Regions from separate parts of the Aerococcus mictus genome, predicted to be linked through region 1. Evidence: predicted binding sites of a transcription regulator. Region 1 holds the regulator's gene; the other holds the start of a gene.
What was found. Region 1 encodes CtsR, which represses protease genes until heat stress. Its sites were predicted from a motif close to TTGGTCAAAAAAGGTCAAANA; they were not measured.
Positions count from the first base shown of each region.

Region 2: clpB (ATP-dependent chaperone ClpB) is a predicted target of CtsR. The motif match lies at 13,379-13,399, and genes of this name have one in related genera.

Region 1 covers NZ_CP132985.1:1,768,259-1,784,191, reverse strand. The annotation lists gene DBT49_RS08250 (vitamin B12-dependent ribonucleotide reductase) at 1-1,373, shown strand, start outside; gene DBT49_RS08245 (cob(I)yrinic acid a,c-diamide adenosyltransferase) at 1,494-2,087, shown strand; gene DBT49_RS08240 (prepilin peptidase) at 2,419-3,132, opposite strand; tRNA gene DBT49_RS08235 (tRNA-Val) at 3,285-3,357, shown strand; tRNA gene DBT49_RS08230 (tRNA-Lys) at 3,362-3,434, shown strand; tRNA gene DBT49_RS08225 (tRNA-Gly) at 3,469-3,540, shown strand; tRNA gene DBT49_RS08220 (tRNA-Leu) at 3,570-3,655, shown strand; tRNA gene DBT49_RS08215 (tRNA-Arg) at 3,674-3,747, shown strand; tRNA gene DBT49_RS08210 (tRNA-Pro) at 3,752-3,825, shown strand; tRNA gene DBT49_RS08205 (tRNA-Pro) at 3,882-3,955, shown strand; gene DBT49_RS08200 (DUF739 family protein) at 4,468-4,707, shown strand; gene DBT49_RS08195 (ABC transporter ATP-binding protein) at 5,142-5,846, shown strand; gene DBT49_RS08190 (hypothetical protein) at 5,839-7,467, shown strand; gene DBT49_RS08185 (cation diffusion facilitator family transporter) at 7,668-8,792, shown strand; gene DBT49_RS08180 (CtsR family transcriptional regulator) at 8,911-9,369, shown strand; gene DBT49_RS08175 (ATP-dependent Clp protease ATP-binding subunit) at 9,400-11,919, shown strand; gene DBT49_RS08170 (hypothetical protein) at 11,986-12,198, shown strand; gene DBT49_RS08165 (2-dehydropantoate 2-reductase) at 12,432-13,376, shown strand; gene tadA (tRNA adenosine(34) deaminase TadA) at 13,499-13,987, shown strand; RNA gene ffs (signal recognition particle sRNA small type) at 14,036-14,122, shown strand; gene dnaX (DNA polymerase III subunit gamma/tau) at 14,291-15,933, shown strand, end outside.
Region 2 covers NZ_CP132985.1:624,194-640,126, reverse strand. The annotation lists gene DBT49_RS03000 (class I SAM-dependent methyltransferase) at 1-375, opposite strand, end outside; gene DBT49_RS02995 (DUF1189 family protein) at 562-1,464, shown strand; gene DBT49_RS02990 (DEAD/DEAH box helicase) at 1,492-2,841, opposite strand; gene zwf (glucose-6-phosphate dehydrogenase) at 3,025-4,482, shown strand; gene DBT49_RS02980 (DHH family phosphoesterase) at 5,046-6,008, opposite strand; gene DBT49_RS02975 (DRTGG domain-containing protein) at 6,039-7,352, opposite strand; gene dinB (DNA polymerase IV) at 7,372-8,490, opposite strand; gene DBT49_RS02965 (post-transcriptional regulator) at 8,611-8,904, opposite strand; gene yajC (preprotein translocase subunit YajC) at 8,907-9,287, opposite strand; gene tgt (tRNA guanosine(34) transglycosylase Tgt) at 9,325-10,464, opposite strand; gene clpB (ATP-dependent chaperone ClpB) at 10,668-13,286, opposite strand; gene DBT49_RS02945 (ATP-dependent Clp protease ATP-binding subunit) at 13,468-15,933, opposite strand, start outside.

The DNA of each region.
Region 1 (15,933 bases):
ACACCCAATGGCAAGAAATTGGCGATGTGCGTGAATGGGAAGCCCTGGGTCATGAAATTACCACTTACCGGACCCTGCCTGCCCAAGAACTATGGCAATTGATCAACATTTGTGCTACTTACGCGGCTGAACCAGGCATTTTCTTTATTGACCGCGCCAATGAAGACACTAATGCGGTGGCTTACGGGCAAAAGGTTGTGGCAACCAACCCTTGTGGGGAACAACCCCTAGCGCCTTATTCCGTATGTAACTTGGGTGCGATTAACCTGGCCCAAATGGCGGACAAGGAAAACAAACGCCTGGATAAAGAAAAACTACAACAAACAGTAGCTACCGCTATCCGCATGCAAGATAACGTCATCGATGCTACACCATACTTCTTGGAAGCCAACAAGAAACAAGCTCTTGGTGAACGTCGGATTGGTTTAGGGGTTATGGGTCTGGCTGACCTCTTAATCTACTGTGAAAAACGCTATGGTTCTAAAGAAGGTAACCAATTAGTCGATGAAGTCTTTGAAACCATCGCGGTAACGGCTTACCAAACCTCCATCGAACTCGCCAAAGAACGGGGCAGCTTCCCATTCTTAATCGGGGAAAGTGAAGAAGAAACCCAAGCCCTCAGAGAACGCTTTGTTCAATCCGGTTTCATGCAAAGAATGCCTGAAAGCATCCGTGAAGACGTCTTGAAGTATGGGATCCGCAACTCCCACTTACTCACCGTGGCGCCGACCGGAAGTACCGGGACCATGATGAATGTCTCTACCGGGCTCGAACCTTACTTTGCCTTTAAATACTACCGGACCGGTCGTTTAGGTAAATTTATTGAAGTCAATGCCGACATCGTCCAAGAATACCTGGATAAACATCCAGAAGCTGATGCTGACAACCTGCCTGACTTCTTTGTGTCTGCCATGGACCTAAGCCCAAGAGAACACGTTGATGTGCAAACCACTATTCAACGTTGGGTAGATAGCTCCATTTCTAAGACCGTTAATGCACCTAAGGGTTACGCGGTTAACCAAGTGGCCGAAGTCTATGAAAAACTTTATGAAGGCGGCGCTAAGGGTGGTACCGTTTATGTTGACGGGTCACGGGATTCTCAAGTCCTCACCTTAAATAAGGATGAACATGAAGACAGTGACCAAGATTCTCAAGCCGATCAAAGCAAGCAAGACGATGTGGTTGTCGTTGATGACAGTGAAGAATTACGTCAATTAGTCGACCAAGCCCAAGCTGAAGCCAATGAAGAAGAAGTCGTCTTCGGTAGCGAACTTGGCAATACCTGCCCAATTTGCCGGACCGGGATTGTCGAAGAAATTGGCGGCTGCAATACCTGTTCAAATTGCTTTGCCCAATTAAAATGTGGTTTATAATAAAATAACTTTAATGATATATGAGAAAAAGTCACTAAGTTTTTACTTAGTGGCTTTTTTATCACCATTTAAATCGTATTTATAGAAGAAATACTTTATAATGTAAGTGAGGTGATTAATATGCAAATTTATACCCGAACAGGGGATAAGGGGACGACCCGGATTATCGGTGGCCAGGAAGTTCCTAAAGATTCCTTACGTGTCAATGCCTATGGGAGCGTGGACGAATTAAATTCATGGATTGGTGTGACCATTAGCGAAAATGAATCATGGCCAGAGTTAAACGAGGAATTGATTCAAATCCAACAGTATTTATTTGACTGTGGGAATGACTTTGCTACGCCGGAGGGCAAGGGTGAGTACCGCTTAAAACAAGCCGCGATTGATTGGCTAGAGGAACGGATTGATACCTACAATCCCCAAGCGCCCGCGGTGGAATCCTTTATCCTGCCCGGTGGTAGCCGTTTAGCTAGTCGTTTGCACTATGCACGGACAGTGACCCGCCGCTGCGAACGTCACATTGTTTCCTTCATGCGTGAAGAAAGCTCCAGTCCTGTCGCTTTGAAATTTATTAACCGCCTATCCGACTACTTCTTTGCAGTAGCCCGGCTCGCCAATGTTAAGGTAGGCCTATCTGATATCCTCTACGAACGTAGTGGCAAGGTCTTCCATGACGAAAGTGAATTAAGCAAGGAAGACCTCAAAGATAGTTAGTCTCTTTATAGATAAATATATTTTGATAGTCATTTCATTTTTATATTTAAGGACAAGTTATCAATAAATTTTAGTTAATAGTTATGAGCTGGAGTGAAGCTTTGAAGTTGGTCGTTAGCCATGAACAAGCAAGCGATGTGAATTACGACTCGTAGGCTTTAGCCGTACGAGCCGTTTGAAGCTCGCTAGGCGAGAGACCTTGGCTCGAGTCGGTGCCATGGCTTTTCAACGTCTAAATTTCAAAAGCAGAGCGCAAGCTCACAAATATTATTTGCTTTAAAATATTATTAACCAAGCTGGGAGCAAGTCCCAGCTTTTTTATGAAGAAAATTTAATAAGCTAAGATCAAAGTCAGGTCAAAGGCCAGCCAAATCAAGGGAAAAAAGGCCAGGGGGTCTTTTAAGGAACGTTGCTTCAGCCAAGCGCTGATTAAAAGATAAACCAGGGCTAGTCCGGAAGCCAGGCAAATAAAGAGGGGATAAATCCTAGGCGGGAAGAAGAGCGCCAGGGAGAGAAAGATTTTGATATCCGCCCCGCCCAGAGATCCCGGTAAGCGATAGACCAAGAGGGTGAGAATCAGCCCACAGGCCAAGAGATGAAATAAGAGACTGGAATAGTGACTAGCCGGAGTATAGAGGCCGTGGTAAGCAAGCAGGCTCAAGAAAAAGAGCACTTGAAAACGATCTGGCACCCACATTTCCTCCAGGTCAGTCATGGCCATGACAAAGAGGAGGCTGTGGAGAGTGACTAGGTAAGCCGCTTGTCCAGTAGGAAAGCGGGCCAAGATCAAGAGACTCAGGAGGGCGAAGAGCCCTTCAAATAGGGGATAGGTCCAGGCGATGGGCCGCTGACAGTGGAAGCACCGCCCTCCTGACAAGAAATAACCGGCCAGGGGAATAAGGGATAAGGCTGACAAAGTGATCTGACACTGGTCGCACTGGGACCGGGCCCAGAGGAAAGGAAGTTTTTTCAGGTAACGATGGCTAAAGGCCATCAGGCAAGAAGCGAGGGCAGCAAAAAAGAAAAAGACTAAGCTAAGTCCCACAGTAAACACCTCCTAGCTTATTAGTCCGCAAAGACTAAAAAAATTAGCTGACCAGGTAAATTTTTTATCAAATTCACTTGACGCTTATAAAGAATAGTGGTATTATTTAATAGTTGTCTGATAAAGACAGCGGCCAAGCGATAAGCATTTAGGGAGAATTAGCTCAGCTGGGAGAGCGTCTGCCTTACAAGCAGAATGTCGGGGGTTCGAGCCCCTCATTCTCCATTATGATTCGTTAGCTCAGTTGGTAGAGCATCTGACTTTTAATCAGAGGGTCGGGAGTTCGAGCCTCCCACGGATCATTATTGTAAGCATACCTAGTATTGACTTACAAATGCGGAAGTAGTTCAGTGGTAGAACATCACCTTGCCAAGGTGAGGGTCGCGGGTTCGAATCCCGTCTTCCGCTTAGCCAAATGGCTTTGAATTAATTAATATGCCGGGGTGGCGGAACAGGCAGACGCACGGGACTTAAAATCCCGCGGTGGTTAAACACCGTACCGGTTCGATTCCGGTCCTCGGCATACCGTTTAAATGATCAAGCACCCATGGCTCAACTGGATAGAGTACCTGACTACGAATCAGGCGGTTGCAGGTTCGAATCCTGCTGGGTGCATTACCGGGAAATAGCTCAGCTTGGTAGAGCACTTGGTTTGGGACCAAGGGGTCGCAGGTTCGAATCCTGTTTTCCCGACTCGATGGAAAGCGTCAGTAAGGCGCTTTTTATTTTACTTAAAAAGTCTACGATGACGGGAAGTAGCTCAGCTTGGTAGAGCACTACGTTCGGGACGTAGGGGTCGTCGGTTCGAATCCGGTCTTCCCGATAAGTTGATACGAACAAGCCTTCTAGCGGTCTTTGGATCGCTTTTTTATTTTCTTGAGGAAATTGCTGGCACAATCCCTAAAACTTCTGGTAAAATCAGTAAGATGTTATTTATTAAAGAAAAAAATAAATTTGTTAAATTTAACTTAATTTAGAAGGGCTTTTAATAGATTTTTAGACAGAATAGTGTATAGTAAGTGAGTGGGCACTCATTTATTAAAAATGACTGCGAATTAAGCCCGGTTGACTTAGGGATATTGGTTCTTGGACTCATTAGTGGACCAGCTGATAAAAGCAAACAAACTTTGGCTTAAAGCCAAGCTTTTGATGCTTAGGCTTTAAGAATGCTTGAGACAGAGCACTTTATCAGACTTAATACGCGAGGCTTAAGAAAATCTTGGGATAAGTCCACATAATAATTGGCAGGAATTTTGGATAACTTCTGCCGATGATCCTTATCCCTTAAAGTCATTGAATGAGTTTTAACAAGTGAATGTGGATTGGAGTGTGTTTATGGAATTCGACTATCGAAAATTACGTGGCAGGATTATTGAGATTTATGGTTCGGTGAAGAATTTTTCCAAGGCAATGGAATTGTCAGAGCCGACTATGTCCATGAAATTAAATGGTGGTTTGTCTTTTAGTCAATCACAAATTTATAAGTCTTGCGAATTATTGGATATCGACCATGAAGAAATCGGCCGTTATTTCTTTACTCCTAAAGAAAATAAGGCGGAAACAAATGATAATTAATAAATAATAGAAGCGATAGGCAAAATGCTGGGCCTATCGCTTTTTTTACAAAAAATGTGTTTTAAGTGGAGAGTGCGTGGGCCGTTTTTTTCCCAAGGTGGTCCTTCCTCACATCCTTACCAAACCTGCTCGCTGACAAAAGTGAACTCCGCTTCAGAAATATTTGGCAATCCTTTTCAAGGATTACCGCATATTTCTTCCAGCGTTTCACTTTTTGTCGCACTCTCGCCAAACGTGCTCCAAGCGCAAGGCAAGCGTCCACTTCAGAAAATGACGACAAATTCTCTCTGAGAATTCTTACGCCTTTTTCTTCCAGTGGTCTTGCCTTCTGACGCGCCTGTCGCACTCTTTTTGACTTTAAGGCGCTTTCATTCTTTGTTATACTTGCAGTGCAGACAGCCCTGGAGCTGAATAGACAAATGGAGGCGACCAGCATGGAATTGCGCTTAGAAAATATCGAAAAGAGCTTTCAAGATCAAGAAGTCCTTAAAGGGGCAACTTATACTTTTGAAGCTGGCCATATTTATGGACTCTTAGGCCGGAACGGGTCAGGGAAGACCACCCTCTTTCGCATCCTCTATGGGGACTTAGAAAGTGATGGCGGCCAGGCTCAATTAGTTGAGAATGGTCAAGAAAGAGCCATTGAGCCGGAAGACATCGGCATGGTCTTTGCAGAAAATTATTTACCGGACTTTCTCACGGGCTATGAATATATTAAATTCTACATGGATATCCATGCCCCCAAGGATGCTTATTCCGTCGATGATTACTTGGACCGCTTGGGATTTGGTCAGGAGGACCGCCACCGGATTATCAAGGGTTACTCCAGTGGGATGAAGAGTAAGTTGGCCATTCTTTGCCTTTTGATTTCCAAACCTAAAATTATCCTCCTCGACGAGCCCTTAACCGCTATTGATGTGATATCCAGTTTAGAAATTAAGCGCCTGCTCCTTGACCTAGGTAAGGACCATATTATGATCATGTCCACCCATATGATCCAACTGGCCAAGGATATTTGTGATGATATTGTGCTTTTACACCAAGGCCAGTTGCGACACTTTGAGAGCGCTCTGGAAGATGAGGACTTTGACCAGTCCCTCATTGAAGCCTTGAGCGTGGAGGATGAGGGCCATGACTAACTATCAATTCTTACAACGGCTCAAAGCCACCCGGTCATTTAATGTCTTCCTCTACTATCTCCAACGCCTTCCCCTGATCGGTAAGCATATTCCCAATCGTTGGTTTGAGGCCAAACATGTCAAGAGTCTGACCACTTGGTTGGGCACAGTGGGGGAAGTTTTCAAGCAAATCTTTGGCAAGAGCTTTTATTTTGGCGCTATTTTTCTCCTCGGTTTTATTGGCAATCCCGGGCAGGAAAATACTGTCCGTTTGCTGGCGATCTTTTGTTTTTCTTTAGTCTTAGCGACCTTTTGGGTCAAGTTAATTGACCCCAACCAAACCTTTGACCGGCTCTGTATCTATTACTTAAAGATGAATCCCAAATGCTATTACTTGAATATGACCTTTATGGAAGGCTTGAACTTTGTGATTTTCTACGGGATAGCCGCGACGATCACGCTAAAAGCCATGGGTCTCTCCCTTTTTAGTGGGATGAATATGACCCTCTTTTTTCTCGGCTTACGACTCTTAGCCCAAGCCCTCTACCTGAAGCTAGTCAATCCCAAACACCAGGTTCCTAACCGGCCCTTTACGATCGTGATGATTGCTATGATTTTTGTTTCTGGGGGACTCTTTGTGGGCTTGTCGCTGATGGAAGAAGCTGCGGCCTTCCACTTACCGATTAACTGGCTTTTCCATCCCCTTACGGCGGTCGCTGGAGTGGTCATGGCAGGGATCGGGGCTCATTGGCTAGCCAAATCGGACAAGTACCAGGCCCTGGCTCGGTCAAGCATCAACCATAACAGCATTCGAAACATTAACCAGGCCGTAACTAATGCCCAGTCCGCTAATGTCAAGGTGGAAGCAGAAGATATCAAAGTCCCTGCGACTTCCGACCACTATGACCACTTAAAGGGGATAACTTATATCAATGCTATCTTCTTTGACCGATTGGGCCACCGCTTGAACAAGCAACGCCGGATTATCTTTCTGATTGTCCTCGGCCTCTTTGCCATAATCAGTGGAGGCATCTTTATTTACCAATTTTTCTTCCAGGGTGACCTAGGGATTAACCAGGCCGACTTGGAAGAGGCCTACCAGACCTACTTGGTGGTGATGGTGATCTATGCCTGCCTCTTCTTGAATATTGGGGAATCCTTTACCCGCTTTTGCTTTTTCAATATGGACCGCTACTTGATGCATAATAACTATTACCGCAATCCCGATCTCCTGGCTGAGGCTATGGTCATTCGCTTTAAGCGCTGCTTCCGCTATAATTTACCCACCTTGCTGGTTTTAATGTTAGGGTCCAGCCTGGTCTACTTCCAGTTAGGCGGGCAACGCTTACTGCCCCTGGGAATTTTACTTCTTAGTCAAGTAGTGGTGATGGTCTTCTTTACCGTCCATTACCTCTACTTATATTACTGGCTCCAACCCTTTACCGCTAACTTGGAAAGCAAGAGTCCCCTCTATAATTTGATTCGGGGCTTGAGTATTTTTATTCCCTACTTACTCTATATGAATGCCGAATCCATTGGGCCGCGGGTGATTTTAGGGATCTACCTCTTTATTATTGCCTATATTATTTTAGGTTATCTCTTGTTGAAGTTTATCGGTCCTAAGCGCTTTGTCTTGCGCTAGAGCCTTGACCTTGTTCCGTACTTGGGGCAGGGTCTTTTTTATTTGGGGAAGATTTTCACTTTGCAGGCTTTAGTGTTAGGGGAGCTACTTTATTTAACGATTAATTAAATTTACTTAAAATATTGGGACTACAAGCGTAGTTATTATTTGTGCTGGAAGAAAATGATGATATGATAGGGTATTATAAGGAGAGTGAAAACATGGAAACACTTTACAGGATTGTCGGTATCGAAAGCCAAAGCCAATATGATTGGTTGGCAAAGCAAATCCAAGACCTTAACCAGGACAAGGGCTTTGCGATTGAATTGGACAAGGATATTGTCCGTTTGCACCGCCAGGAAGAATTACTTTACCTACGTCGCTTTTTAGCCTTTGAACAGTTCTCCCTGGTCGCTCTTGATCCAGCAGAGTTGGAATTAGATAAGGCCAAACAACTTCGCTTTAAAAATACCCAGGAAACGGCCAAGAAGATGCGCATCGTTCTCATCTTAAATGCCTTCTTCACCGTCTTTGAGGCCTTCTTTGGTTGGACCTTAAACAGTGCGGCTATCCTATCTGATGCGGTCCACGACTCGGGTGACGTTCTAGCTATTGCCATTGCCTGGTTCTTCGAAAAGATTTCTGACCGTGAGGCTGATAACCGCTATTCTTATGGCTACCGCCGCTTTTCTCTATTAGGGGGGCTGATTACGGCAGTCTTTCTATTATTCGGATCGGCCTTTATTTTAATCACTTCGATTCCTAAGCTCTTTAATCCTGAACCGGTTCATGTGACGGGAATGTTCTGGGTAGCTGTTTTCGCGGTGGTGGTTAATGGTTATTGCTCTTGGATGATGCATAAGGGTCAGTCAGCCAATGAACAATTACTCAACCTCCACCTCCTAGAAGATGTCCTCGGCTGGGTAGCCATCCTGATTCTTTCAGTGGTCTTACGCTTTACCAATTGGTATTTCCTTGACCCGCTCTTGTCGATTCTGACTGCGGCTTGGATTATCAGTCAAAGTTTCCCACGTTTCCTGAATATTTCTAAGATTTTCCTCCAAGCGGTTCCTGAAGGCATTGACCCCCAAGTCATTGGTCAACAAATCTTAGCCTTAGACGATGATATCGATGGTTTGTCCCACTTACATATCTGGTCAACCGATGGAGAACAACATATGGCCAGTGTCACCGTCCTGACTTGTCGTTTAACCGCAGATGAACAAGAAGACCTCAAGCAAAAAATCCGCTCCTTGGTGGCGAAATATAATATAAATCATATAACCATAGATACCGTTTACGATCCTGACCACTTTATCCAAAGAGAAAGTAGCCAGCATAACTAGGTCAAAGCCTGATGAGGTCGCTATTAGTGAATTAAATAGTTGACCTCATCCCTTTTTTTGCTTATTATTAAAGTATATTAGTCAAAGTTAGTCAATAATTAGTGAAGGAGGTGAGGACATGAGCAACCGGAATATGTCAGATATTATTGAAGCCTATCTCAAAGAAGTGCTTCAAGATACTGAACGGGTCGAAATCAGACGGAGTGAAATTGCTGACCGCTTTGAGTGCGTGCCTTCACAGATTAATTATGTGATTAATACGCGTTTTACCCCCAAGCAAGGCTATCAAGTCGAAAGTAAGCGGGGTGGTGGCGGCTATATCAGAATTATGAAATTGAATATTATCGACGATGCGGACTATATTGATAATATGATTAGCCTAGTAGGGAACGACATTTCCTTGCGCGATGCTGTATCGATTCTCACCAATTTGATGAAGAATGAACTGCTCAACGAGAGCGAGGCGGCCATCATGCACTCAGCCATTGACAAGCAAGTCATGTCTAATTTCAAATCCCCGGACCGTGTCCGCGCAGTGATACTTAGGAACATGCTAGAACATTTGAAATATCACTAATTACTCCGGTAATTAGAAAAGGAGACAACTATGAAAGACATCTATACTGAAAAAGCCAAGACCGCGATTGGATTTGCCAAAGAAGAAGCTGAATACTTCCGTCATCCAGCCATTGGTAGCGAGCATATGCTTTTGGGCTTATACCGCGAAAGTGAAGGTGTTGCTCATGCCGTTTTAAGCGACTACTTGCCAAGTTATGAGAGTCTTCGCGAAGAGATTGAATTTGTGACCGGCTATGGGACCAGCGATTCAGCCAAGAGTCAGGAAGACTATGTGCAGTTTTCCCCACGCATGCAAGACGTCTTGAACCAAGCCAAAGACTTGGCCAAGTCTATGCAGGCTTCCTTAATTGGTACCGAGCACTTATTACTCGCCCTCATCAATGAGGAAACCCTGGCCAACCGCCTGCTGAAAAATCTCGATATAGATGTTAATCGTTTGCGTAGTGATGTCTATCAGATGCTGGGACAAAAAGAACCAGTCAGAAACCGGACTAAAAAGCCGCTGGGTAAGCAAAGCAAAAGCAAGACCCCGACCTTGGATAGTATTGCTAAGGACCTGACCCAAGCCGCTAAGGACGGCAAGCTGGACCCAGTGATCGGTCGCCAGCAAGAAATGCGGCGGCTCATGCAGGTCTTAAGCCGCCGAACCAAGAATAACCCGGTCCTGGTTGGTGAACCTGGGGTTGGTAAGACCGCCATTGTCGAAGCCTTAGCCATCCAAATGAGCCAACAGCAAGTCCCAGAAAACATGCTGGATAAACGACTCATGGTCTTAGATATCGGCTCTTTAGTTGCTGGGACCAAGTACCGCGGTGAATTTGAAGACCGCATGAAGCATCTAATTGAAGAAATTGAAGACCAAGGCAATATTATTCTCTTTATCGATGAAATCCATACCATTATAGGGGCTGGGGGAGCTGAAGGGGCTATTGACGCCTCAAACCTCCTAAAACCTGCTCTCAGTCGGGGACAAGTCCAATTGATCGGGGCTACTACCCTCAACGAATACCAAAAATACATCGAAAAAGATGCCGCCTTGGAAAGACGTTTTGCTAAGATTTTAGTTGAAGAACCTAGCCTAGCGGAGACGGAAGAAATCTTGAAAGGGATCCGGCCCGCCTATGAAAAACACCACCAAGTGGCCATCCCCGATGAGAGCGTTACCACTTGTGTGCGTTTAAGCTCCCGTTATCTGTCAGACCGCTTCCTTCCTGACAAGGCCATTGATGTTATGGATGAAGCGGCGGCTACCAAGCGGCTGGATAATCCAGTAGCCAATAGTGGTCGCCGGAAGAAATACCAAATCGAACAGGAATTGAAGCGACTTAACCAAGAAAAAGAATACCATGTCCGTAACCAGGCCTTTCAAAAGGCAGCCGCGGTCCATGCCCAACAAGCGAACTTAGTCAGAGAACTTAGTCGCTTGGAAGCAGACCAAGGCGACCAGGACAATCAAGACAGCTACGACTTGAGTTTGACCAGTCAAGACGTGCAAAACTTGATCCATGCTTGGACCGGCATCCCTGTTCAAGAACTGAGTCAAAGTGATAACGAACGCTTGATCCACTTAGAAGACCGCCTCCATGACCGGGTCAAGGGCCAAGACGAAGCGGTCAATGCAGTGGCCCGGGCTATTAAACGCTCACGCAGTGGTTTGGGACAAAGAAACCGTCCCATCGGTTCCTTTATGTTCCTTGGCCCAACTGGAGTCGGAAAAACCGAATTAGCCAAGACCTTAGCCGAAACCCTTTTTGGTTCGGAAGAGGCCCTGGTTCGTCTAGATATGTCCGAATACATGGAGAAATATTCTTCCAGCCGGATGATCGGTTCAGCACCAGGTTATATTGGCTATGAAGAAGGGGGGCAACTGACTGAGAAGATCCGTCAACATCCTTATTCCATTGTCCTCTTCGATGAAATTGAAAAGGCCCATCCTGATGTCTTTGACCTCTTACTCCAAGTCCTTGATGACGGTTATATTACCGATAGTAAGGGTCGGATGGTGGACTTTAGAAATACGGTGGTCATCATGACCTCCAATATTGGGGCCACTGAATTACGGGATGAAAAACTGGTCGGCTTTGGTCAAGATAACCAACAAAAAGACTATCAAACCATGAAAAAGCGGATCTTGGAAGCCTTGAAGAAGACCTTTAGACCGGAGTTCCTTAACCGGGTGGATGAAGTGATTGTCTTCCACGCCCTAAGTCAAGACAACTTGAAGGATATTGTCCGCAAATTTACCGATCAAATTTGCCAACAAGTGGAAGAACAAGGCTTGACCTTGCGCTTTACCAATGGGGCTATTAAGCGATTGGCTAAGGACGGTTATGACCCAGAAATGGGCGCGCGGCCAGTTCGCCGCCTCATCCAACGGCAAATTGAAGATGCTCTGAGTGACCTCTTGATTGAAGGGAAGGTCCAAGCTGGAGACAGCCTTCAAGTCGGCAGCCGCCAAGGTACTTTCTACATCCGTACTAAACATGGTGACGGCAGTGAAAGCCAGGCTGACCTGGACAAAGTGGAGGAAAGTCTGTCCCTAGGATAGTCCAAAGAAGACTTTATATCGCTTTTAGTGTATGATAAAGACAAGCTAAAAAAGAGGAGGGTTACTATGGACAAGACAACAAAATTAGTGTTAATTGGTTTAGGAACTGCTGCTGCGATTACAGCTGTTGTTGCCCTAGCAATGTATGAAGAAGACCAAAATCAAACCCTAAGCAAGGCTTGGGACGATGTTTCTAACAAGGCTCAAAAGCAAGGAAAACGTCTAGCAAAACAAGTTGATCAATTGGATTTACCTGAATGGGTAGAACGTTTTGCCTAAACGCTCACCAGTTAGAGCCTTAAAGAGCTAAAAAGCGAATCCTTTACTTAAAGCGGTGATGACGCGGTCATCCCGCTTTTTTGTTAGGGGCGTTAATTTTACTCTTAATGAGTATTTAATAAATAATTTTTAATATTAATAAAAGCTTTTTCTAAATGGCTCGATCCATGCTACAATAGATAAAAGTAATTTTTAACACATTGTATTTGACAAACAGTGAAGGAGGAAAAACGATGAAAATTGTTATATTAGGTGCCGGTGGTATGGGTTCCCGTTTTGGGTTAATGTTAAAAAAAGCCGGCAAAGATGTTACCTTACTCGACGGGTGGGATAAAAATATTGAAGCCATTCGTGAACACGGTATCCGTGCCAACTATAACGGAGAAGAGGTCCAAGTGGACATTGATATTTATCCAATTGATGACTTTGATCCGGACTTGAAGGCAGACTTACTGATTGTCTTTACCAAGGCCATGCAATTGGAGGATGCTATCCAAGCAACTCGCTCCATTGTAACAGACCAAACTAAGGTTTTATGTCTGATGAACGGGATTGGCTATGATGATATCCTCCGTAAATATTTTGATGATGAACAAATTGTCTTAGGAAACACCATGTGGACCGCTGGTTTAGAAGGCCCTGGTCGTCCGAAATTATTCGGTAATGGCTATGTTAACCTCCTTAACCTGGGTAAGAGCGAAGAGGCGGCAGCTGCTGCTAAAGACATCGTAGCTTTACTCGATGAAGCGGGTCTGAATGGGGTTTATGAAAAAGAAATTTTCTACCTGATCTACAAGAAGGTTTGCGTTAATGCAACCATGAATGGCCTCTGTACGATTTTAGAATGTAATATGGCTGATTTGGGAGACGCCCAAGCTTCCCACGACCTCATTAATCAATTAGTCAAAGAAGTGGTTGACGTGGCGAATGCAGAAGGTGTGGAAATGGACCTGGATGAAATGATTGAACACGTGGGTGAATGCTTCAACCGCGAAACCATTGGTGGCCACTTCCCATCCATGTACCAAGATTTGATCACCAATAAGCGCCTGACTGAAATCGACTATATTAATGGAGCCGTGGCTCAAAAGGGTAAGAAACTCAATGTACCAACCCCTTACAACCAATTCTTAACCAGCCTGGTTCATACCAAAGAACAATTACTAGGCGCTAAATAATCGATACCTAGCTCTTGACCATTGCCGTCAAGGGCTTTTTTCTTGGATAAACACTCCTACTTGCACGGATAAGTCAATATTGCTTATAATCAAGAGAAAGGAAAGAGAAAGGGGGATGAGCCATGGATGAGCGGGCAGACGATTTTATGCAGGCGGCCATTGACCAAGCCAAAAAGGCCCAGGCCATCGATGAGGTGCCGATTGGAGCAGTAGCTGTCTACCAGGGCCAGGTGATTGGACGAGGATATAACTTGCGGGAGCAGAGTCAAGATGCGACAGACCATGCCGAAATGCAGGCCATCCGTCAGGCCAACCGCTACTTAAATAATTGGCGCTTGAATGATGTTGACCTCTATGTCACTTTAGAGCCTTGTAGCATGTGCAGTGGGGCCATTGTCCTGAGCCGGATTCGCTGCCTCTACTTTGGGGCCAGTGATCCCAAGGCGGGAACCTGTGGATCCTTGATGAATTTGGTCCAAGACCCCAGGCTCAACCACCAAGTCGACTTAGTCAGTGGTCTAAGGGGAGAGGAATGCAGTCAACTCCTTAAAAGCTTTTTCAAGGACCTGCGTAAGCGTCGCAAAGCCGCTTCCCGTAAACCCAGGTCTTAGGGTTTGACAAGTTAGTCGAAAACATGCTAATATATACTTTGTCGAAAGACCGTACGACAAAGGCAAGGATGTGAACCGAGTCAGATCCGGAAGGAAGCAGCTATAAGCATTGCTTGTCTTGTGTTGTACGTTATGCACTTATTCAAGGTTGGGACAGAAGTTCCAACTTTTTTATTTTCAAAAAAATGACTAAGAATTTGCCCCTAATCCCTAAAAGCTTGCCTAAAAAACTGGCTTTGACGACTTATCTGACCGAGAACTATTTTATCTCATCCGTGGATATCTAGGGGGGATTTGGTTATAATGGTTGAGAATGAAGGAAGGGAGGCCATGATGAGTTATCAAGCTTTATATCGGAAGTGGCGGCCGCAAACCTTTGCTGATATTGTCGGCCAAGAAGCGGTTTCAAGAACCTTGAAGAACGCCATCAATCAAGATAAGACCAGCCATGCCTATTTGTTTAATGGACCGCGGGGAACAGGGAAGACCAGTGCCGCTAAAATTTTTGCTAAGGCGATTAACTGTCCCAATCAAAATGATGGAGAACCCTGCAATCAATGCCACCTCTGTCAGGCCATTACCGAAGGCCGCTTGGCGGATGTAATTGAAATTGATGCGGCCTCTAACAATGGGGTGGAGGAAATCCGTGATATCCGTGACAAGGTCCGCTACGCCCCTACCGAAGCGAACTACAAGGTCTACATTATCGATGAAGTCCACATGCTCTCAACCGGGGCCTTTAATGCCCTGTTAAAAACCTTAGAAGAGCCACCCAGCCGGGTGATCTTTATCTTAGCGACAACTGAAGCCCATAAAATTCCGGCGACGGTGATTTCTCGGACCCAACGTTTTGACTTTAAGCGGCTGTCTAACCAAGCGATTAAGGACCGGATGGCCTATATCCTAGACCAAGAAGGGGTGACTTATGAAGCTGAGGCCTTGGAATTAATTGCCCAAGATGCCAATGGGGGCATGCGGGATGCCTTGAGTTTGTTGGACCAGGTGATTTCTTTCTCCCAAGGCGAGATTACCACGGCCATGACCCGGCAAGTGACGGGGATTTTAAGTGATGAGCAAAAAATTGCTTACGTTGAAGCTCTAGGACAAGGCGATACTGACCAAGCCTTGGCCGTTCTAAGGCAGATCCTTCAAGCCGGCCGGGAAGCTAGCCGTTTTGTCGAAGAGATGCTGCTTTTTACCCGTGACCTCTTGTTAGCTAAGCAAAGTCAAGGGGCTAAAGATACGGAACTGATGAAAAACTACGACCAGTCTTTTTATGACTTGGCCAAGAACTTAGACCGCGATTTGATTTACCAAATGATGAAGGAATTTCGCTCGGTCCAAGAAGATATCCGCTTTGCCATCCAAGGCGATATTTATTTAGAAGTGGCTACCATTAAATTGGCCGACTTGCCTGCAGGGGATAGCAGTCCTTCTAGAGCAGCTATGCAGACTCCGAGTGATGGGGAATCTCAGCAATTGGCCCAGTTAAAGCAAGAAGTCCAAGCCTTAAAGCAAGCAATCGCCCAAGTAAAAGGGGGGCAAGGCCCTTCCCCGGCAAGCTCATCCCCTGCTAAAGAGGAAGCTAAGCCGGCAAGTGACAAGCGACCGAAAAAGGTCCAAGGGCAATTTAAGCCGGCCTATTCAGCTATCTATAAGACTCTGAGCCAGGCCACAAAAACTGACCTCAACCAGGTCAGCAGTGTTTGGTCTCAGGTGGTCGAATCTCTTCCTACCGTTCAACAGGCCCTCCTCCATCAAACGGAGCCGGTCGCTGCCAGTCCTGAGGCCTTTGTCTTGAGTTTTGACTATGAGATTTTCTGCCAAAGGGTTTTTGAGGATAAAGAATTACAAGAGACCGTCGCTACCCACTTACAAAATCAAATCAACCATCCCGGCCGGATGCTGGTGATGACAAGTGAGCAATGGCAGGAGGCTCGGGGACG
Region 2 (15,933 bases), 1.1 Mb from region 1:
AGCAATAAAGGCTTCTAAATCCGCAATAAATTCAATAGCAGTCATGGAAAAAATCAGGTCAAAAGTTTCCTTAGGGAGATCCAAGTGATTCATATCCATCTTTTGAAAGCTAATAGGCAAGTCTAGTGCTTCAGCTTTTCCTTTTGCTTCTTTTAACATTTGGCTGGAAATATCGATCGCTTGCACTTGAGCCCCCGCTTGAGCCAGGCGGACACTATAATTGCCTGTGCCACAACCTGCATCTAAGACCGACATGCCTGCCTGAACATCAACTAAGGCAAAAGCCAGGTCCGCTTCAATCTGATCGACAAAAGCCCCGACTTCTCCGTGATACCAGCTATCATAATCTCCTGCTAGGTCATCAAATAAGGCCATTGACTTCACCTCCTTTACTCAATATAGTTTATTTTATCCTATTTATTGATAAAATGGTGCTGGTAAGAGCTTTTTAACCAGGCTAGAGTCTTTAAATATTAGTAAAAAAGCGATTTTCTAAGCGGACTCGGTTAATTTTTTGCTATACTAAACTGATGCAAAGACTGTTTAATGAGGAGGAAAATTTTGAAAACCTTACGTTTATTCTTTGATAGTATCTTTCGCTTTAAAGATACACTTGTGGCTTTTTATATGACTTTGAAGCATAAATTAGTCTACATTTTATTATTGAGCCTAGTGATGACCCTACCGGCTATCCAACCCAGCTACCAGCTACTTCATACGGTGAGAGGCAATGGGGCTAGCATTATCCAATCCATACCCGATTTTACGATTGAAAATAACCAACTAGTCAGTGAAAAGGACCAGGCCTTTATCAATAAGACTGATTTCTTAAACTATGTCTATAACCCCAAAGACCAAATCAGTCAAGAAGACCTTAAAAAAATCGATTCATCAGCCCTAACCATTTATACAAACCCGAAAAATATCACATTCTCCTTTATTGGTCAGCAACAAAGCTTTCCTTATGCTGACTTTAGCACGGACTTAGATAGCCAAGGGCAAAAGCAAATTATCCAAAGCCTGACACAATTCCAACCTTGGGTCTATCTCTTAGTCTTTTTAGGGATTTTCCTATTTAATAGCTTACAGGTAAGTCTATTGGCCCTAGTGATTGCCTTGTTTATGGCACCCATGGCTATTACCCGTAAATTGCAATTGACCCTTGGCAAGCGCTATAATTTTGCCTTAACGGCCATGACCTTCCCTCTAGTCCTTATCCAATTGGTTCATCTCTTTGGCTACCAGGTAACCTTTTCCTTTTACATCATCCTCTTTACTGCTTTAATCCGTATCTGGGCCTTTACCAAACAAATTAAAGTGGTAAAGATTGATCCTAAGCAATGGGAAGCCAATAAAGATCAAGTGAAAAACGATAAGAACTTGGTAAACTTAGACAAACAAGAAGAAGAGACTAACCGAGAACAAAAAGATGACCCTGACCATTCCAATAAAAATGATGACTAAAAAATGCGCTCCTGTGAGCGCATTTTTTTAACGGTTGTTTTCTTTATTTTGCTTGCGTTTTTGCCGAGCAACTTGTCTTTGTTTTTTATTATATTTGTCCCGTTTATAAGACTTAATTTGGCGGTCAAGTTTTTTCTTATAGCCGGGTTTAACTTTTCTTTTCTTATTGCGGTTTATCATTCCCCTAATGACATGGTCCGTTTCCTCTTGGTGGCGGTCTTTTCTTAATTGCCGTTCCTTATGGTCTTTGACTGCGACCCATTGACCGTTTTTAATGTCTTTAATCTCAAAGTGGATCCCACGATCTTCTAACCAGCGAATCGCATTTTCTTGGTCAGGATGGTAGAAGGTTAAGGCAATGCCCTTCATTCCTTGCCGCCCTGTACGGCCTACCCGGTGGATAAAGAATTCTAACTCCTTAGGAATATCATAGTTGACCACATGGGAGACCCCTTCAATGTCAATCCCGCGGGCAGCTAGATCCGTAGCCACCACATATTGATAATCGAGGTGTTGGATTTGACGCATCACCCGCCGCCGTTCACGACTGTCGAGGTCGCCGTGCAACTTAGCTACCGATAGCCCCCATTGCTTGAGTTTTAAATAAAGTTGGTCCACTTCCTCAATAGTATTTGCAAAAATAAGGACCAAATAGGGTTCGCCCATGGTTAAGACTTGCTTGAGCAGGTCATCTTTGGACCGCCCTCTTAAGGGGAGTAAGATATTGGTAATGGTTGGGGAGATCAGCTTTTCGTTGGCCACTTGGATCCATTCTGGATGTTCCAAATACTTTCTAAGGAAGGGACGTAATTTCTCTGGGATTGTAGCAGAGAAGACGTAAATCTTCAAATCATCGGGCATCCGACTGGCGATTTGGTCAACCGTATGCAAGAAGCCCATATCCAAAGTCATATCCGCCTCATCCACCACAAAGTGTTCTACTTTATGGACATTGATCGACCCTTCAGTCACTAAGTCTAATAAGCGACCCGGAGTTCCAATCACCACTTGTGGGTCTTGATTTTCTAAACGTTCTTTTTGCCGCTTGGTGTCGGTCCCCCCATAGGCTCTTTCAATATGAAAATCAAAGTCACTATCACCAACAAGCTGTTGGGCGGTTTGGTATAACTGGTCGGCTAATTCCCGGCTCGGTGCCGTGATGACTAATTGGGTATAATTAGCCGGTTTTAATTGGTCGATTAAGGGGAGCAAGAAAGCATGGGACTTGCCTGATCCGGTTTGACTTTGGGCAACTAGGCTTTTTCCAGCTTGAATAACGGGAATAACTTTCTTTTGAATCGGGGTAGGTTCTTTAAAGGCTAATTTCTCTAGGGCTGCCTCAATAAAAGGCTGGAAATGGTATTCTTTAAATGACATAAAATTCTCCTTTAGCTTTTAAGACTTAAGCGATGATTGTTAGATTAAAATACAGCTTGCCAAGCCAACGACTAGTGGTTATAATTTAGGGTTTATAAAGGCCTGCTAGCCAGATTGCATTCAGCTGATAGACATTCTATAATAAAACCACTCTGTAAATGAAAAATGAAAGGACTTATCACAATGGACCAACAAGTTTCGGGAATCATTGTCCTCTTTGGGGCATCCGGTGACCTCGCCCAACGGAAATTATATCCCTCTTTATTTCACCTCTACCAACAAGGCTGGCTAAGCCAGCGTTTTGCCTTGATCGGCACTTCTCGTCGCCCTTGGACAGATGCACATTATCATGAGATCATCGTTGAATCAATTATTAACTACACCAAGGATGACAGTTTGAGAGCAGTGGCTAGTGAATTTGCCAAGCATTTTTATTATATCTCAAATGATGCTTCACAAACAGAGGATTATATCCTACTCAAGGACAAAATGCTAGACCTGCAAAAGCAATATCAAACTGATAAGAACTTTCTTTATTACTTATCCATTGCCCCTAGTCTCTTTGAGATCACTTCACACCACTTAAAGAAAACTGGAATTATTGATATTCCTGGTAACCATCGGGTGATTTTAGAAAAGCCCTTTGGTGTTGACCTGGCTTCTGCTCAATCACTCAATCAGGCCCTTAATATCTCCTTTGCCGAAAGTGATATTTACCGGATTGACCACTATGTCGGCAAGGAAAGTGTCCTAAATATTTGGGCAACCCGCCAGTACAATCCCTTTTTCGAAGCCATCTGGAACCACAACTATATTGACCACTTCCAAGTGACCCTATCAGAAGATTTACCAGTTGGTAGTCGGGGGGGCTATTATGACCAAACTGGAGCCCTCTTAGATATGTTCCAAAACCATATCCTACAAGTCATCTCCTTTGTAGGCATGGATTTACCCAGCTCACAAGACGACCTCCATCCTAAGAAAGAAGCCTTTTTAAGAGAAATTCCTTCTTTTGACCTCGAAAGTGTCCAAACTAATATTGTCCGGGGCCAATATGGTCAAGCAGAAGATGGCAGTGAGCCGGCCTATCGTGACCTGGAAGGTGTTCGTGAAGACAGCAGTACCGAAACCTTTGTCGCTGGTAAGTTCCGCATCAACAATGACCGCTGGCAGGGAACCCCCTTTTATTTCCGAACGGGTAAGGCACTCAGCAGCGGAAAATATACCACTGTGGAAGCGGTCCTCAAGGATAACTTGTCGACCTGCGATTCCCCTAACCGGATGACCTTTGTGATTACCCCTGAATACGGCTTAGAAGTCTCCATGAATCAAAAAGCCTTTAAAGGTGGCTTTAAACCGCAAACCATGCGCATGCTGCCCGATAAGGAAATCCTCGAATCTCGGGTAGCCAGTGAATCCTACGAAATTCTCATCTACTACGCCTTCCTTGGTAATCAGATGCTATTTACCACCTGGGACGAGCTCAAAGAACAATGGCGGATCGCCGACTCCATTAAGGATGCCTGGTCACAACTTGATCCCCCTGCCTTTCCTAACTACCCCGCTATGACTAAAGGCCCCGAAGCCGCCAAAGACCTCATCGAAAGCGACGGTCGCCGCTGGATCAACCCTCAATACTAAGAAAGAGTGCGACAGTCACAACAAAGGACGAAAGCACTGGAGAAAACTGGGATAAGCTCAGTGAAGCTGAGCGTTACCAGTTTTTGAAGTGGACGTTCGTCCTGTGACTGGAGCAGGTTTGAATAGAGTGTGACAAGCGCAAAAAGAGGGGAGAGAGCTACGCATACTATATCTGTAACTCGCTTTGCTTCGAACAGCTATAGCAATTGGAAGGAGTGCGCAGTAAATCCTCAAAGAGGATTTGCAAGGACTTCTGAAATGGAGCTCACCTCGCGCTTGGAACAGGTTTGGTAAGGATGTGAGGAAGGATCAGGGAGGGAGATTCCTTGGAGGAAAAGATGAAAAGAGCAGCAAAGCTGATCGTTCAACTTTTCTGAAAGGACATCCCCTACCCCTTCCGAACTCAACTAAAGAGTGCGACAGTCACAAGAAAGGACGAAAGCACTGCACACACAATATCTGAAAAAGAGGCTGCAAGATTAGATTGCAGCCTCTTTTAAAATATTCAGCTTTAGGAAGATTAGTCTCAAGGTATAGAAAACCTTCCTTAACCGAGCCTAAAACTATTCCTTATTGCCCTTTTCTCTTAAATAATTTTTAGCGGCTTGATTCAATTCTGCCACAATATCTTGGCACTCTGCTTTGGAATAGGCATTGGCGCCTGATGCCTTGGCATGACCACCGCCTTCATGGGCTTGGGCAATCTGATTAATTGCTGGGCCTTTACTACGAATGCGACAACGCATGGATCCATCAGACTTTTCAACAAAGATTACCCAGGCCAGCACCCCCTGGATAGATCCCGGTGTTTGCACAATATTATGGGATTCCGCCTCAGTCACTCCCAAATTCTTTAAGACTTCTTGACTGATGAAGACCGCATTAACCAAACCATCTTCGCTTAATTTAAAGTTTTCTAGAACATAGCCTTTCAAGCGCGCTTGGCCCATGGTTTCAGTTAAGGAAGCCTGCATGCGTTCGCTGGCTGGGAAATCGTATTTACGTAATTCGGTGGCAATAGCCATGGTTTTTACTGAGGTATTATCATATAGGAAACGCCCAGTATCGCCCACGATGCCTAAGAACAAATATTCCGCTCCCTGGTCAGTCATAGTAAAAGTCTCCGGATAACTTAAAAGAATATCCGCCCAAATTTCACTGGCCGCACTAGCCTCTGGCAGGACATAGTTGATATCCCCATAGCTATCATGGTTAGGATGGTGGTCCACTTTAATCACCATTTTGGCTTTTTGATAACGTTGGTCATCAATACGTTCGGTGTTGGCCGTATCATTTATAATGACTAAGGCCTCTGAGTAAAGTTCATCAGGGATGTCATCCATTTGGCCAAAATTAGCCAAGGACGGCTCATCTTCCCCAGCAGCATAAATTTTTTTCTCAGGATAAGTGGCTTCTAAGACAGCCTTGAGTCCCATTTGTGATCCCAGGGCATCTGGGTCTGGGTTGACATGGCGGTGGATAATTATTGTTTCATAGTCTTTAATGGCTTGAATGATATCACTAATCATAAGTTTTCACTCTTTCTATATGGCTTCTTACTGTCTAAATAAGTTAACAGATATAATGGCTTGGGCAATATTTAATTGCTGGTAGTAGACTTTAATACTTATCTTACAATTTTGTCTACTATGGTAAAGCATTTCAGGATAGATTTGAATGGATTTGTCGCAGTCAACAGCGGCAAAGTAATAGTAATTCATTGATTCAATAATGGCTAACTCTCCGATAGCGTCTTTCACATAGCGACAAGTTGCCACATTGATCAGGGTGGCTAGAAGACTCTCCGATAGGGTCCCCAGGTGGTTAGCAAAAGACCCATCACTTTGGAAGGTATAAAACAACTCCGACCGGTCACTGGCCGCGCGTTTGAGCTTATCGTTTAATAGAATCTCTAAGCGGTAATCTTTGTAGGCAGCGTTTTCGTTAAACTGCATGGTATAGAGGACATCTTGCCGGGACATAATTCCCACTAACTTGCCCTGGTCATCAACCACAGGCGCCATTTCTAAATTATCCCACAGCATGAGCTGGGTTATACTGGCCACACTCATTTTTAATTTAGCTACCAAGGGCGAAGGGGTCATCACTTCAACAATAGGGGTATCCGCATTAGCATCGAGAATATCCTTAGCTGCAATGACCCCCACCACTTCATAGTTATGATTGAGAACAGGAAAACGCGTATGGTTAGACTCTTCATTCAACTGTCGGTAGCGGCTCACCTTGTCGTCTTGGAAGAGAAACTTGACCCGGTCTAGGGGGACATAAATATCTTCAACCAGGACAATATTTTGTTGAATCGCCCGCTCAACCAAAACCTTGTTAATAATCTTAACCGTCGAATAGGAGTCAAAGCTCACGCCAAGCAAAGGGATCTGGCGTTGGTTAGCCAAGTCGACCATCCTTTGACTCGGGCTAAAGCCCCCAGAAATAATAACAGGAACATCGTGGGATAAGGCCAGTTCTTGGACATTGTCTCGGTTCCCCGTGATCATCAGGAGGTTCGGTTTCAAATAGCTAGCAATCGAAGAGACCTTCATGGCTCCAATGATAAAGTCACGGATCATATAGTCCAGTCCCTGTTCACCGCCAAAGACCTTCGCATTGGTTAAAGAGACGACTTCGCCTACTGACATGGCTTGGTATTTAGGACTTTCCGCCTCTTCAACCCGGACTGTCCCTACCCGGTCTATGGTTTGAACGAGGCCGCGGTTCTCCGCCTCCTTAATCCCCCGGTAGGCTGTCCCTTGAGACACGTCCAGGTTGCGTGCTAGACTCCTGACCGAAATGCTGTGGTCGACGGGGAGGTCTTTTATATATTGAATTACTTGTTCATGCTTAGTAGTCATTTTTCTTCCTCTTCGTTCACTAATACAAGGGTAGCCGAATATTTTCAAAATCCACGGTTAATAAATCACTCAAGGTTATACCTAGTAATCGAACCCCTTGACTAACATCACCATATTGTTCCCACAAGTCTTGGGCATGAAAATAAATATCATCATAAGAATTAATCGGATCCTTCAAGGCCCGTTGGCGGGTGGTAGTTTCAAAATTGCCATAGCGAAATTTCAAAGTCACAGTTTGCCCTTGAATATTTTTGTCTTGCAGGCTATTGGCCACTTTTTGGGCGAGATGTCTTAAGACTTCATTAACTTGGTCATCGTGGTATAGGAAGGGATATAGGGTCGTTTCCGTGCCATTAGACTTACGACTAGTCCGTGCTTTAACGGGACGGTCATCCACTCCCCTAACCCGCTCATATAGGACAATACCCGCCTTACCGAAATAATTAATACAATCCTCTTGGGACAATTGCTTGAGATCTTTTCCCTTATAAATATTTAACTCATGCATTTTTTCACTGGTGCGCTTACCAATACCGTAAAACTTTTCAATGGGAAGCTCTTCTAAAAAGGCAAGCGCCCGTTTTGGAGTAATAATGGTCATGCCATGAGGTTTATGAAAATCAGAGGCTAATTTGGCGATAAATTTATTATAGGATACCCCAATACTACAGGTAAGGCCCAGTTTATGATAGATATCCTTTTGAATCCGTTCAGCCACGTCCATGGCATAGAGGAGTTGGTAGTGGTTGTTAGTCACATCCAGAAAAGCCTCGTCGATTGAGAGAGGTTCAATAATATCAGTATATTCACGGAAGACATCACGGACCTCTTCACCGACTTTGCGGTAATAGTCCTTATTGCCCTTAACAAAGTAAGCTTGGGGGCATAGGCGGTAGGCTTCACTAGCACTCATGGCAGAATGCACGCCGAATTTTCGCGCTTCATAGCTCGCCGTTGCCACTACACCCTTGCCACTGTTTTCTTTAGGATGCTGGGCTATAATGACCGGTTTACCCCGGAGATGGGGATGGTCACGTTGTTCAATTGAAGCATAGAAGGCATCCATATCCACGTGAAGAATTTTTCTTGAAGGATCGATTTTAGGCTCCCTAAATTCTAAAACACCAATACGACGCATAAGTCACCTCCTCGTCTCCTTAATAAAATTATCATAGCATAAATTCGGCCCCTGCTTTCATGATGGCGCTTTTGCAAGCCAAAATAAAAAGGCTGAGCTCTCACCCAACCTGTTTAAGCATCACAATAGACTTTGGATATCGATGTGGTCTAATGAAGGAACATCATAGACCGTTGCCTCCAATTGCAAGTAATCAAAATATTGATTAATCGACAGTTGCTTAATGGCTTGCTTACGTTCCCGGTAAGAAGCTGGCAATTGGTGTTTCCAAGCAAAGTCAGTAAAATATTTTTCGACATCATAGCGACTGATTTTTGGATAACCCGCTCGTTTAAACTCACGCGCCTTCTTTTGACAAAGCGGCTGAATTAATAAACTTTGCCATTTGGATAAGCTATTGTTCGTCTTCTTCACAATTATTGCTCATCCTCATCCTTGATTAGGATCGTATCTTCATCGGTAGTCACCACATCAACAGTTTCATCATTACTGTCCGCTTGAATGTCTTCTTCCTCAGTTGGAGTTTGACCAGTCCCCGTTTGATGGCCTTTGATTTGAGCCACACTCATACGTTCAAAAACTAATAAAACACCTTCAACGTCAATGGTTACCGTATTATTAGTTTCATCAATTTCAGAGACTACCCCGTGTAAACCTGAAACCATCACCACTTCGTCGCCAACAGTTAGGCTATCCATCATTTGTTGCTTTTGCTCTTGTTGCTTCTTGGCAGGACGAATCATTAAGAAATACATCATCGCACCAATAATCACAATATATAATAAAATACTTACCATAATTTATAACCTCCATCTATTTATTAACACAATTATACTAAAAATTCTTAGGATTTTTCTCATTAAGGCCATAGCGTTCAAAGAAGTCTTCCTTGAAGTCAAGCAAGTTATCATCGCGAATGGCTTGACGAACATTGGCCATGAGATCGGTCAAGAAGTGCAAGTTATGAATACTGGTCAACCGCGCCCCTAGGATCTCATTAGTGTGGATCAAGTGTCTGATATAGGCCCGACTATAATTTTGACAGGTATAACAGGAACATGCTTCATCTAAGGGCCTAAAATCACGTTTAAAGGTGGCGTTCTTTACCACTAAGCGGCCCCGACTAGTCATGCAGGTCCCATTACGGGCAATCCGGGTCGCAAGGACACAGTCAAACATATCTATCCCGCGAATGGCTCCTTCAATCAGAGCATCTGGACTGCCTACCCCCATCAGGTAACGGGGTTTATGACTAGGCATAACTGGTGTCAGGTAGTCAAGGACTGCGTACATTTCGTCCTTAGATTCACCTACTGATAGGCCACCAATAGAGTAACCCGGGAAATCGAGATTAATTAAATCCTGGGCATGCTGGAGTCTTAAGTCCTTATAGCCGCCTCCTTGGATAATTCCAAACAGGGCTTGGTCTTCCGGACGCTGGTGGGCCGCTAAGCCCCGCTCAGCCCAGCGGGTCGTACGATTAATACTATTCTTCATATAATCATAAGAAGCATCAAATGGCGGACATTCGTCCAAACTCATAATAATGTCTGCCCCTAAGTTATTTTCAATGGAAATCGCTTTTTCAGGACTTAAGAAAAGCCGGTGCCCGTTCAGGTGGCTTCTAAAATAGACTCCTTCCTCTTCCAGGCGGCGGATCTTAGTTAGCGAGAAGACCTGGAAACCGCCAGAATCAGTCAAGATAGGACGGTCCCAATTCATAAATTGGTGTAGACCGCCAGCTTCTTTAACGATATCATCTCCCGGACGTAACCACAAATGGTAGGTATTGGAAAGAATGATTTCTGCTCCCAAGCCCTTCAACTCTTCAGGTGACAGTCCCTTGACTGTGGCTAGGGTTCCGACTGGCATGAAAATAGGTGTTTCAAATGACCCATGCGGCGTGGTCACCCGCCCTAAGCGAGCACCCGTGTGCTTTTCCGTTTTGATTAATTCATAAGTAAGTGCTGGCATTTCCTACACCTTTCTAGCTAAGAAAAAAATAATGAACAAGACTATTTTAGCAAAGATTTCAGCATTTAACTAGGACTAGGCCAGTGAAAAAGGAAATTGTCTTGACTAGAAAATCTTAACAGTTAGTAGTTAATAAAAAAGGCTGCGACTCTGGTCACAGCCTTTATGTCATTATTTTCTTCTATTAATCGCTATTCATTCGCTTAGGCTTCGTTGATTTTTTCAAAGCTGGCCCGGTCTTGGTCCTTATCATAGTCCACTTCAACCTCTTGGCCTGCGGCGACATCTCCGCCGATAATAGCACGAGCCAGTGGCGTTTCCACTTCATTAGTGATAAAGCGACGGAGTGGACGCGCACCAAATTCTGGTTCATAGGCCGTCTCAGCAATCCAATCAATTAAATTATCACTAAAGTGCAATTGAATGTGTTGGTCTTTGAGACGTTTATTGAGGCCTGAGAGCATCTTGGCAACAATCCCATGCATATTGTCTTGTGACAATGGTGTAAAGAGAATAATATCGTCAATCCGGTTAAGAAATTCAGGTTTGAAATAGCTATAGAGACGTTCTTTGACCTTGTCTCGAGCCTCGGTAGATATTTCTGAAGTATTCCCATCTTTAGCGTCTTCTAAGAGTAAGTCAGACCCGATGTTACTGGTCATGATAATGATGGTATTCTTAAAGTCCACGGTCCGACCTTGACCATCTGTCAAACGACCATCGTCAAGGATTTGGAGGAGAATGTTATAAACATCACTATGGGCCTTTTCAATTTCATCCAGGAGAACAACGGAATAGGGATGACGGCGGACTGCTTCAGTTAATTGTCCCCCTTCTTCATAACCGATGTAGCCAGGTGAAGCCCCAACTAAACGCGACACATTGGCTTTCTCCATGTATTCACTCATATCGATACGGATCATGTTATCTTCAGAGTCAAAGACTTGTTCCGCTAAAGCCTTAGCTAATTCCGTTTTACCTACCCCGGTTGGTCCTAAGAAGAGGAAGGAACCAAGAGGACGGTTAGGGTCTTGGATGCCTGCCCGGGAACGAAGAACCGTATCCGTTACGCTGTTAACGGCTTGGTCTTGACCGATCACCCGTACATGGAGGCGGTCAGCGAGGTCAAGTAATTTTTCCCGTTCATTTTGGGCTAACTTAGTCACTGGGATGCCGGTTTGGCGAGACACCACTTCTTCAATTTGGTCCTCGGTTACCGATTCTTGGACCAGGCTCGGTTTACCGCTGGCTTCAGCTTCGTATTTTTCTTCCATATCTTCTAATTCTTTAGCCAACTTAGGTAGGGTCCCATGTTGCAATTGGGCAGCTTTTTCTAAATCATAATTATTTTGAGCAATTTCTAATTGCCGTTTAGCATCGTCAATTTCTTGACGTTTATCTTGGATATGACTGAGGGAGGCTTTTTCATCTTCCCATTCCAAGGTCAGTTGGTTAGTCTTTTCACGGACTTCAGCCAGTTCTTTTTGCAATTCTTCTAAACGTTCCTTAGAAGCCGGATCATCTTCCTCTTTTAGGGCTTCTTCTTCAATTTCTAATTGCAATTGACGGCGCCGTTGTTGGTCGAGTTCCGTTGGCATGGAATTCATTTCTACACGAATCTCGGCGCTGGCCTCATCGACTAGGTCAATGGCCTTATCAGGAAGGTAACGGTCAGTAATGTAGCGGTCAGATAATTCAGCTGCGGTAACTAAAGCTTGGTCATGGATTTTAACGTGGTGGTGGTTTTCAAAGCTTTCTCTCAAACCACGTAAGATGGAGATGGTATCTTCGACAGTCGGCTCATTAACGAGAACCTTTTGAAAACGACGCTCTAAAGCCTTATCGGTTTCCATGTATTCCCGGTATTCATCTAGGGTAGTCGCTCCAATGCAGTGTAGTTCACCACGGGCTAACATTGGTTTTAAGAGGTTACCAGCATCCATAGCCCCTTCTGCCTTACCCGCACCAACAATGGTGTGGATTTCATCAATAAAGAGGATAATTTCTCCGTCTGACTTCTTAATTTCATTAAGCACCGCTTTTAGACGTTCTTCAAATTCACCCCGGTACTTGGCTCCGGCTAATAAGGACCCCATATCGAGGGAAAAGATGGTCTTATCACGCAGGTTACTTGGCACGTCACCTTTGACGATTCTTTGAGCCAAGCCTTCTACAATTGCGGTCTTACCAACACCCGGTTCCCCAATGAGGACAGGGTTATTCTTGGTCTTTCTAGAAAGAATCCGAATAACATCACGAATTTCATCATCGCGGCCAATAATGGGATCCATTTTACCTTCTCTAGCAATCGCGGTTAAGTCGCTCCCATATTTTTCTAGGGAATTATAATTTTCTTCAGCGTTTTGTGAGGTCACGCGATCACCCTTTCTCAAGTCTTTGATCTTATCCTTCACTTGGTCATAATTGGTATAAGTTTTTAACCATTTAGTGAGGTCGAGATAGTTCAATTTTAAAATACTTAGTAATAGAATTTCAGTAGACAAGTATTCATCTTGGAATCCTTGGGCCTCTTCTTGGGCGGTTTGCAATAATTCTGCTAGGGAACGCGAAATACTTTGACCGTATTGCACATTGCTGCCATTCACTACAGCAATATTATCCAGTTCACGGTCAAGTTCCTTATCGAATTCGTCCATTGGAATATTCATTTGATGATAAAAATTATAAGCAAATTGTCCAGGTTGTACTAATGCTTTGAAGAGATGCGGAATCGAGATTTCTTGATGATGTCTTGTCATCGCAATTTGTTGCGCATTTGCAAGAGCTTCTTGTAAACTTCTTGTCATTTCCATATTATTCATTCTCTTCGCTCCTTTGATTCATTCATTTTAAAGGTATCTTTTAACCTTTACATTGACTATTATAGCATATTGGTCAGTATTGATCAATACATTTAGTCAAAATTAGTCAAATAATTTTAGATGAATTTCTTTCCAAGATGACAAAAAGGAGCTGTGTTATCAACATCACAGCTCCTTACTTTTAATTATCTTTGACTTTAAAAATTACTTGCTCGCTATCTGTATCATAGGAGAGATTGACTTGGTCCTGTGCTTTTATTTGTCCACTAATTATGCGCTCAGCTAAAGGTGTTTCCAAATGTTTGCGAATGAAGCGTTTTAAAGGCCGCGCTCCAAATTCAGGTTCATAAGCAGAGTCAGCTAAGCAATCCTTTAAGTCCTCTTGATAAGTTAGGAAAATATCTTGCTGACTTAAGCGAACTTTCAACTGGTCTAGAAGTTTTTCAACAATTGCCTCCATATCTTCTTTAGATAGGGCAGAGAAGAGAATCGTATCATCAATCCGGTTTAAAAATTCAGGTCGGAAATGTTCTTGGAGTTTCTTCGTTACTGCTTGACGAGCTTCAAGCGATATCTCACTGTTTTTATGTTGAAGCATATCCGCAAGCAGAATATCCGAACCTAAATTACTGGTCATAATCAAAATAGTATTTTTGAAATCAATCACTTGACCCTGGTTATCTGTTAGCCGGCCATCATCTAGAATTTGTAATAAGAGGTTAAAGACATCCCGGTGGGCCTTTTCAATTTCATCTAAAAGAATAACCGCATAGGGTTGTCTACGAACTGCTTCCGTCAATTGTCCCCCTTCTTCGTAACCAACATATCCAGGAGGCGCCCCAACTAAGCGTGCAACACTGTGCTTTTCCATATATTCACTCATGTCTAAACGGATAATTTTTTCTTCATCATTAAATAACTGGTCAGCTAAGGCTTTAGCTAATTCCGTCTTCCCAACCCCAGTAGGCCCAAGGAATAAGAAAGACCCAATAGGTCGGTTAGGATCTTGGACATCGGCACGAGACCGTATAACCGCCTGACTAACGGCTTGAACAGCTGGATCTTGACCAACAATACGTTGGTGTAATCGGCTAGCTAAATGCATTAATTTTTCCCGTTCATGTTCAGCCACTTGGGCCACAGGGATGCCAGTTTGTCTGGCAATTACTTTGGCCACATCATTCTTCCTTACCCAGGGATCTAATAAGGGGCCATCACTACCATCTAGAATGGCCTGATAGTCTGCCTGAACTTGCCTTATTTTATCTTCATGCTGAGGAATGCTTTCCTCTTGTAAAATTTTGACTGCCTGGCTATTAAAGTCTTTTTGGGCTTGAGCCAAGTCTAAGCGGGCTTGTAATAAATTTTGCCGGTAATCTTGCCAGTCTTTCAGCAAATTTTTTTCTACCTGCCATTGCTTTTCTAGACTAGCTTCCTCATTTTGGGCGCTAGAAAGAGCCTGTTGAAGTTTATCTTTTTCATCAGCTTGCCCGTCTGAAGCGGTTTGCGCATTGGCTAAAGTTAGCTCCATATGATAGCGCTCTTCTCTGGCAGCTAATAAGCTATCAGGCACTTTTTTTAGAGCCATACTTACTTCCGCACAAGCAATATCTAAGACATCGATGGCCTTATCTGGTAAGTAACGATCAGTCATGTAGCGATCACTTAAGGCCACACTGGCTTCGATGGCTTGATCTTCTATAAAAACGTGGTGATAGCTTTCATGTTGGGCCTGTAATCCTTTAAGAATCGCCTGACTCTCCACTAAAGTCGGTTGGTCAATAAGTATTCGTTGGAAACGACGGTCAAGGGCACGGTCCTTTTCAAAGTATTGGTGGTACTCTTGGTGGGTGGTCGCCCCAATACAGTGAATTTCACCTCGAGCTAACATAGGCTTGAGTAAGTTACCAGCGTCCATAGCACCTTCTGTCTTTCCGGCCCCCACAATCGTATGAATTTCATCAATAAAGAGAATGATTTTTCCTTGTGAGCTTCTCACTTCATCGAGTACTGCTTTTAAGCGTTCCTCAAAATCACCACGATACTTTGCTCCTGCTATCAGGGCTCCAATGTCTAAAGCCATAACAATAGTGTCCTTTAAACTTGAAGGAAGCTTATCTTTCTCAATATGCTGGACTAAGCCTTCGACTAAGGCAGTTTTACCTACGCCAGCTTCCCCAATGAGGAGGGGGTTATTCTTTGACCGCCGCGATAGGATGAGCACCATATCAGCCAGTTCTTTTTCTCGGCCAATAATGGGATCCATTTCACCCGCTCGATAGCTGGCATTTAAATTTCTGGCATACTTGGATAAGGCCGGAAAGGATAAACTCACATCATCTTTGTCAACCATCCGCTTCTCCTGATAATCGGCTAATTTTTTATGGGCACTCGCACGGTTAACATAATTATTTAACCAATGGGTCAGTTCATTGTTTTTCTGATCAAATAGGGCCATTAAGAGGTCTTGACTAGCGATTTCGTTAGCTTGTCGCTTTTCTTGGTAGTCTTCTGCCCCTTGAAGCAGGTCACCGAGTTGTTTAGAAAATTGCTGACCGTAGTTAAGATTCTTGCCATAGTTGCTACCTATACGTGACAACTCGCGATTAATTTCCGCCTGCATTGCCTTCATTGGTACATTTAAAGA